Regions from separate parts of the Stenotrophomonas sp. a6 genome, predicted to be linked through region 2. Evidence: predicted binding sites of a transcription regulator. Region 2 holds the regulator's gene; the other holds the start of a gene.
The links. Region 2 encodes HrcA, which represses chaperone genes, less so after heat shock. Its sites were predicted from a motif close to TTNGCACTCNNNNNNNNNGAGTGCNAA; they were not measured.

Region 1: the regulator HrcA is predicted to act here: its motif matches at 2,538-2,564, upstream of Q9Q79_RS18225 (co-chaperone GroES).

What each region holds. Positions count from the first base shown of each region.
Region 1 covers NZ_CP133161.1:3,971,338-3,975,757, forward strand. The annotation lists gene Q9Q79_RS18215 (DUF6445 family protein) at 1-338, opposite strand, end outside; gene groL (chaperonin GroEL) at 473-2,122, opposite strand; gene Q9Q79_RS18225 (co-chaperone GroES) at 2,204-2,491, opposite strand; gene Q9Q79_RS18230 (endonuclease) at 2,804-4,420, shown strand, end outside.
Region 2 covers NZ_CP133161.1:1,798,638-1,803,057, reverse strand. The annotation lists gene dnaK (molecular chaperone DnaK) at 1-1,151, opposite strand, end outside; gene grpE (nucleotide exchange factor GrpE) at 1,334-1,849, opposite strand; gene hrcA (heat-inducible transcriptional repressor HrcA) at 1,913-2,977, opposite strand; gene recN (DNA repair protein RecN) at 3,093-4,420, shown strand, end outside.

The sequences.
Region 1 (4,420 bases), 2.2 Mb from region 2:
AAGAACTCGGTACCCCCTTCGCAGTGCTCCGGGGCGCTGAGGTAGAGGATGCCGGACCAGTGCGAATGGTCGGTGTGCACCTTGGCGCGACCCACATCGCTGGCCAGGGTCAGCCGGAACTTGCCGTGCGACTGCAACGGATTGACCGGCCGCAGCGGCTCGTTGACCAACCGCGACGCAGCCTCGGACAGGCCGTCCAGCTCCAGCCGTTCGAGCGAATTACGCCCGGGGAATGCCCCCTCCTGCGCCGGGTAGGTCAGGCCCAGGCCGGCCTGGCGCAGGCCGTGTGCATCGGCTGGAGAAAGGAAGTCGTCGACGACGATGAACGAGGTAGGCATGGTCTGCGAGCGTAGCGACGCGGCGCCATGGCGGCAACCGGGCAACAAAAAAACCCCGCCTCGCGGCGGGGTTTTTCCGTGCATCGGGGAGACGCGCCGACCAGGGCCGGCAACGTCCGACGCGGGCGTGGGCCTTAGAAGTCCATGCCGCCCATGCCACCCATGCCGCCCATGCCACCGGCGCCGCCCATGGCCGGCTCGTCCTTCTTCGGAGCTTCGGCAACCATGGCTTCGGTGGTGATCATCAGGCCAGCGATCGAGGCCGCGTTCTGCAGCGCCGAACGGGTCACCTTGGTCGGGTCCAGGATGCCGAACTGCAGCATGTCGCCGAACTCGCCGGTAGCGGCGTTGTAGCCGAAGCTGCCGGTGCCTTCCTTGACCTTGTTGATGATGACCGACGGCTCGTCACCGGCGTTGGCAACGATCTCGCGCAGCGGGGCTTCCATCGCACGCAGGGCGATCTGGATGCCGTGGTTCTGGTCTTCGTTGGCGCCCTTCAGGCCGGCCAGCGCGGTGATCGCGCGGACCAGGGCAACGCCGCCGCCCGGAACCACGCCTTCTTCAACGGCCGCACGGGTGGCGTGCAGGGCGTCGTCGACGCGATCCTTCTTTTCCTTCATTTCGATTTCGGTCGAGGCGCCGACCTTGATCACGGCAACACCGCCGGCCAGCTTGGCCACGCGTTCCTGCAGCTTCTCGCGGTCGTAATCCGAGGAGGTGTCCTGGATCTGGGTCTTGATCTGCGCCACGCGTGCATCAACGTTGGCCTTGTCGCCGACGCCGTCGATGATGGTGGTGTTCTCCTTGGAGACCTGCACCTTCTTGGCGCGGCCCAGGTCCTTGATGGTGGCCTTCTCCAGCGACAGGCCGACTTCTTCGGAGATCACGGTGCCGCCGGTCAGCACGGCCATGTCTTCCAGCATCGCCTTGCGACGGTCGCCGAAGCCCGGAGCCTTGACGGCCACGACCTTGACGATGCCACGGATGGTGTTGACGACCAGGGTGGCCAGCGCTTCGCCTTCAACTTCCTCGGCCACGATCAGCAGCGGCTTGCCGGCCTTGGCGACGCCTTCCAGCACCGGCAGCAGGTCACGGACGTTGGAGATCTTCTTGTCGTGCAGCAGGATGAACGGGTCATCCAGGTCAGCGGTCTGCGACTGCTGGTTGTTGATGAAGTACGGCGACAGGTAGCCGCGGTCGAACTGCATGCCCTTGACCACGTCCAGCTCGTTGTCCAGGCCCGAGCCTTCTTCAACGGTGATGACGCCTTCCTTGCCGACTTCCTTCATCGCGTCAGCGATGATCTGGCCGATCGACTCGTCCGAGTTGGCCGAGATGGTACCGACCTGGGCGATCGCCTTGTCGTCGGCGGTCGGCTTGGAGATGTTCTTCAGCTCGGCGACGGCGGCCGAAACGGCCTTGTCGATACCGCGCTTGAGGTCCATCGGGTTCATGCCGGCGGCAACGGCCTTGGCGCCTTCGCGGATCAGGGCCTGGGCCAGCACGGTGGCGGTGGTGGTGCCGTCGCCGGCATCGTCGTTGGTGCGCGAAGCAACTTCCTTCACCATCTGCGCGCCCATGTTCTCGAACTTGTCAGCCAGTTCGATTTCCTTGGCGACGGAGACGCCGTCCTTGGTGATGGTCGGGGCGCCGAAGCTCTTTTCCAGCACGACGTTGCGGCCCTTCGGGCCCAGGGTGGCCTTGACGGCATTGGCGAGAACGTTGACGCCGCGCACCATGCGCGAACGGGCGTCTTCACCGAAACGAATATCCTTGGCAGCCATTGCATTTACCTCATTGGTAGCGCCGGACGATGCCCGGCGGCTGGGAGTTTGGGATCAGGTTGAAACAGGTCGCGCCGAGGCTCAGCCGATGACGGCGAGCACGTCGTCTTCGCGCAGGACCTTGTATTCGACGCCTTCGCTCTTGTACGAGCTGCCGGCGTACTGGCCATAGATGACCTTGTCGCCGACCTTCAGCGACGGCGCGCGCACGTTGCCGTTGTCCAGCGGCTTGCCCGGGCCGACGGCCACGACCTCACCCTTGGTGGACTTTTCCTTGGCCGAGTCGGGGATGACGATGCCACCGGCGGAGATTTCGTCGGCTTCGATCGGCTTGACCACAACGCGGTCGTGCAGCGGCTTGATGCTCATAGGAGACCTCTTAAGTGATTGATTGGTCTAAAAAAGTCCGGCGATGTTAGCACTCACCCCAGGCGAGTGCCAGAACCGCACGTGAAGAAACCCGACAACGTCGGGAGCAGGGCAGAGATGGAGCCCCGCCGCCCCCTTTCAAGGGCGGAATGAAAAAAATTTTTCCACCCGCGCGCCTCGGCCAAGGCGTCGGTCCTAGACAATTTCGGTGACAAGCGTCGCACTGTCAGATATCTGACGTTCATTTACGACAAAGTGTCACTGGATCGGCCTTAGGCTCGGTCAGGCATTCCCAATCACAAGGAGTAGTCGATGCGATTGCTGTCCCCGCTTGCCGCCGCCTGCCTGCTGGCACTGGCCGCGGCGCCGGCCCAGGCCGAGGTCTTCATCAACGAACTGCACTACGACGACAGCACCGCCGCCGGTGACGTCGGCGAAGCCATCGAAGTGGTCGCTACCGCAGGTGAAGACCTGTCCGGCTACCGCCTCTACCTCTACAACGGCAGCAATCCTTCGGCCGCCACGGTCTACGCCAACAACCCGGTCCCGGCCGGCACCGCCGCCGGTTGCGGCAGCGCCAGCATCGCCGTGGTCAACTACCCGACCAACGGCATCCAGAACGGCCCGAACGACGGCATCGCCCTGGTCGACGCCAGCGGCAAGGTGGTCCAGTTCCTCAGCTACGAGGGCGCCATCACCGCCTCCGGTGGCCCTGCCGCCGGCATGACCAGCCAGAACATTCCGGTGGCCGAGACCAACAGCACGGCCCCCGGCACCTCGCTGCAGCTGACCGGCAGCGGCAGCCAGTACGCCCACTTCACCTGGGCCGAGTCGGCCAGGCAGACCTTCGGCAGCTGCAACAACGGCCAGACCTTCAGTGGCGGCGGCACCCCGGGCCCGAACACGCCGCCGTCGGTGTCCACCACCACCCCGGCGCAGGGCAGCAGCACCTTCCCGGCCGCCGCCGATCTGGAAGTGGTGTTCAGCGAGACGGTGAACCTGGCCAGCGGCGCGTTCGCGCTGAGCTGCGGTACCTCCGGCAGCGTGCCGCTGACCTTCCCGGCCAGCGGGCGCAGCGTGAAGCTGTCCACCAACACCGCGCTGGTGGCCGGTGAAGCCTGCCGCTTCGACATCCGCGCCGCGCGCATCACCGACCTGCAGGGCGCACACCCGGCGGCCGACAGCCGCATCGCCTTCACCGTGGCCAGCACCGGCGGCAATCCGGACCCGGGCAACCCGGGTGTGCCGGCCGGTTACTACTCCAAGGTCAACACCAGCAGCCCGAGCCAGCTGCGCTGCTCGCTGCACGCGACAATCAAGGGCCACACCGCCTACCCGTACAGCGGCTCGGGCACCAGTACCTGGACCATCCTGGAGATCGCAGACGAGGACCCGAACAACCCGAACCGCATCCTCGACGCGTATCGCAACCGCAGCTACGCCAAGGTGACCGATCGCGCCGGCAGCGGCAGTGGCCTGAAGTACAACCGCGAGCACACCTGGCCGAACTCGCTGGGTTTTGCCACCACCACGGGTGACAAGGGCCTGCCGTACGCGCCGTATACCGACACCCACATGCTGTACCTGACCGATGCACAGTGGAACGCCGACCGTGGCAACAAGCCGTTCGGCAAGTGCGACGCCAGCTGCGGCGAGCGCGCCACCGAGGCCAACAACGGCCAGGGTGGCGGCAGTGGTGGCTATCCGGGCAACTCCAACTGGGTGCGCACGCCGGACGGCAACACCGGCACGTTCGAGGTGTGGGGCAAGCGCAAGGGCGACATGGCGCGTGCGGTGATGTACATGGCGATCCGCTACGAGGGCGGCAAGGATGCAGCCACTGGCCAGTCCGAGCCGGACCTGGAGCTGACCGACGACCGCAGCAGGATCGTCAAGACCAGCAGCTCGCCGGCCTACATGGGCCTGCTG
Region 2 (4,420 bases):
AGCACGCCACCCTGGATCGCCGCACCCAGTGCCACGGCTTCGTCCGGGTTGACGTCCTTGCGCGGTTCCTTGCCGAAGAACTCGGTCACCGCCTGCTGCACCTTCGGCATGCGGGTCTGGCCGCCGACCAGGATCACTTCGCTGATGTCGCTCGAACGCAGGCCGGCATCGTTCAGGGCGACGCGGCACGGCTCGATCGACTTCTTGATCAGGTCATCCACCAGTGCTTCCAGCTTGGCGCGGGTCAGCTTGATGTTCAGGTGCTTCGGACCCGACGCGTCAGCGGTGACGTACGGCAGGTTCACTTCGGTCTGCTGGGCGCTGGACAGCTCGATCTTGGCGCGCTCGGCAGCGTCCTTCAGGCGCTGCAGGGCCAGCGGATCCTTGCGCAGGTCGATGCCCTGGTCCTTGTTGAACTCTTCAACCAGGTACTCGATGACGCGGTTGTCGAAGTCTTCGCCACCCAGGAAGGTGTCGCCGTTGGTGGCCAGCACTTCGAACTGCTTTTCACCGTCGACGTTGGCGATCTCGATCACCGAGACGTCGAAGGTGCCGCCGCCCAGGTCGTACACCACGATCTTGCGATCCTTGTTGTCGCCCTTGTCCAGGCCATAGGCCAGCGCGGCCGCGGTCGGCTCGTTGATGATGCGCTTGACGTCCAGGCCGGCGATGCGGCCGGCGTCCTTGGTTGCCTGGCGCTGGCTGTCGTTGAAGTAGGCCGGCACGGTGATGACCGCTTCGGTGACCTTCTCACCGAGGAAGTCCTCGGCGGTCTTCTTCATCTTTTCCAGCACCTTGGCCGAGATTTCCTGCGGGGCCATCTTCTTGCCGTCGCTGGTGGCCACCCAGGCGTCGCCATTGTCATGGGCCAGGATGCTGTACGGGACGTGCGCGATGTCCTTCTGCACTTCGGCGTCGGTGAACTTGCGGCCGATCAGGCGCTTCACCGCGTAGAAGGTGTTCTTCGGGTTGGTCACGGCCTGGCGCTTGGCCGAGGCACCGACCAGGACTTCGCCGTCCTTGGTGTAGGCGACGATCGACGGGGTGGTGCGATCGCCTTCCGAATTCTCGATGACGCGGGCCTTGCCGCCGTCCATGATCGCCACGCACGAGTTGGTGGTGCCGAGGTCGATACCAATGATCTTGCCCATGGGGGAGACTCCTGAGGATGCTTGTTGGTGTCAGTCCGGCCGTTCGGCCGGTGGATGAATACGATGTGGGGGAGGCTCGTGGAACATTCAAGCCATCTCCCGAACGCTGTGTTCAGCGCCTGGAAAACCTTGCCAGGCATGGCCTGGCACAACCGGGACCGGGCAAAGCCCGGCCTGGTCCATCAATCGGCGGCCACCACCACCAGCGCCGGCCGCAGCAGGCGCTCGTTGAGCAGGTAGCCCTTCTGGAACACGGTCACCACGCTGCCCGGGGCGGCGCCCGGCGTCGGCACCTGGCTGATGGCCTGGTGGTGTTCCGGGTTGAACGCCTGGCCGATCGGGTCCAGCAGGACCAGTCCGTTGTCGGCGGCCACCTTCAGCAGCTGCTTGTAGGTCAGCTCCAGGCCTTCGCGCAGCGGGTGCGGGTCGTCGCCGGCGGCCTTCAGGCCGGCATCCAGGCTGTCGAACACGGGGAGCAGATCGCCCAGCAGCTTCTCGTTGGCGAACTTGCGGGCCTGTTCGATGTCACGGGCAACGCGCTTGCGCTGGTTCTCCAGGTCGGCGCGCTCACGCAGGGCATCGGCCTTGACCTGTTCGATTTCGGCGCGCAGGCGCTCGACTTCGTCGTTGACGCCGGCGGTGGCGGCCGCATCGGCGGCACTCTGCTGGGATTCGATATCTGGCTGTTCGTGGTTCATGTCTGGGTCCCTGGCGGTCAATCTCCGCCTCCACCCACCCTAGTGTGGGCGGGATGCTGCGTTTCAAGCGTCGGATGTTCCCGGCGGCCGGCCGGCTGGCGAAAACGCCGCGCCCAGTACATCGGCGGTAGCCTGCACCAGCGGGATCACGCGGTCGTAGGCCATCCGCTTGGGGCCGATCACCCCCAGCACGCCCAGCACCTGGCCATTGGCCGTGTAAGGGGCAGTGACCAGCGAGACGCCCTGCAGCGGCATCATCCCGGTCTCCTCGCCGATGAAGATGCGCACGCCGGGCGCCTGGATGGTCCGCTCCAGCAGCTGCAGGATCTCCCGCTTGCTGGAGAACAGCTCGAACAGCTCGCGCAGGCGCTCCAGGTCGGACAGGTCCTGCACCCCCATCAGGCGGGTCTGGCCGGCCACCAGCATGTCGTCGGCCGCCGGCTGCAGGGCCTGCTCGGCCAGCTCGATGCTGTGCGCCAGCAGCTGTTCCAGCTCGGAGCGGGCATCGCGCAGTTCCAGCAGCAGTCGGGTGCGGATCTCGGCCATCGGCAGGCCGGCGAAATGGGCATTGAGATAGTTGGCCACCTGCTCCAGCTGGCCCGGCGCGAACTCCTGCCGGGTCTCGATGACGCGGTTCTGCACCTCGTTGTCGGCAAACACCAGGATCGCCAGCACCCGGCGCCCGTCCAGCGCCACGAAGTCGATCTGGCGGAAGGCGAACTGCTCGCGTCGCGGCGCGCTGACCACGCCGACGAAGTGGCTCATCGCCGACAGCAGCTCCGAGGCGCTGCCGAGCAGGGCCTGGGTGCTGCCGCCGCCAGCCAGTTCCTGGCGCAACCGGGCCAGCTCGCCTTCGCCCGGCGGCTGCATCTGCAGCAGGCTGTCGACGAAGACCCGGTAGCCATGTGCGGTCGGGACCCGCCCGGCGGAGGTGTGCGGCGAGGCCAGCAGCCCCAGGTCTTCCAGGTCACCCAGGATGTTGCGGATGGTGGCCGGACTGACCTCCAGCCCGGCCACGCGCGCCAGCGTCTGCGAGCCGACCGGCTCGCCGTCCTGGATGTAACGCGCGATCAGCGTGCGCAGCAGATGGCGCGCACGCGGGGCAAGCTGGTCGGGAGAACCGTGCATGGAATCAACCTGTGAGACACGGACACTAGATAATGGCGGCGCATCACCTTGGCAAGTCATTGGACCTCCCTCGCCCGCGTGCTAGCGTTGCGCGGCTGCTGATACCCCCTTACCCATGCTCAGACATCTTTCGATCAAGGATTTCGCCGTCGTCCGCGCCACCGAACTGGAGTTCGGGCCAGGCATGACCGTGGTTTCAGGCGAGACCGGCGCCGGCAAGTCGCTGATGGTCGACGCGCTGGGCTTCCTGTCCGGCCTGCGCGCCGACAGCGGCGTGGTCCGCCACGGCGCCGCGCGCGCCGAGCTTTCGGCCGAGTTTGCGCTGGAGCAGCTGCAGGCTGCACGCCAGTGGCTGGCCGACAACGAGCTGGACGACGAGGAGCAGTGCCAGCTGCGCCGGGTCATCCGCGCCGATGGCGGTTCGCGGGCCTGGATCAACGGCCGCCCGGTGACCCTGGCGCAGCTGGGCGACCTGGCCTCGCTGCTGGTGGAGATCCACGGACAGCACGAACAGCAGGCCCTGCTGACGCGCCCGTCGCAGCTGGCCCTGCTCGACGCCTATGCGCGCAACGAGAACGAACGCCGCCAGGTGCGACGCGCCGCCGCGGCCTGGCAGGCATTGGTCGATGAATCGCTGGCGCTGTCGCAACAGGGCGACGTCAGTGACCGGATCGGCTTCCTGGAGCACCAGCTGCGCGAGCTGGACCGTGAAGACCTGGAGCCGGAGTCGATTGCCGCACTCGGCGCCAGCCACCGCCGCCAGGCCCATGCCAGCGCCCTGCTGAGCGCCTGCCAGGCCGCCAGCAACCAGCTCAACGGCGACGACGGCAGCTCCGCGCTGGACCTGCTGCAGCAGGTGCGCCACGAGCTGTCGCGCCTGATCGAGCACGACCCGCGCCTGGGCGAGGTGGATGGCCTGATCGAGAACGCTTCGATCCAGCTGCACGAAGCCCTGTCGCTGCTGGACCGGGTGCATGACGACCTCGACGCCGACCCCGAACAGTTCGAGGAGAACGAGCGCCGCCTCGGCCGTCTGCACGACCTGGCCCGCAAGCACCGCGTGCCGATGGACGAGCTGGGTGCGCAGCGCGAGCGCATGCACGCCGAAGTGGAACAGCTGCGCGGCGCCGACGAACGCCTGCAGCGCCTGGCCGGCGAGATCGACAAGGCCGCCGCCGTCTGGCGCGCACAGGCCGAAGTGCTGACCGCCAGCCGTCGCAGCGCTGCTGCCGAGCTGTCGGCCACCACCACCGGCATCATCGCCGAGCTGGGCATGGGCGGCGGCCAGTTCCTGATCGAGCTGGAACCGCAGGACGCCGCCAAGCCCGACCCGCAGGGTGCCGAGCGCGTGGAATTCCTGGTCGCAGCCAATGCCGGCCAGCCGCCGCGCGCCCTGCGCAAGGTGGCCTCCGGCGGCGAACTGTCACGCATCTCGCTGGCCAT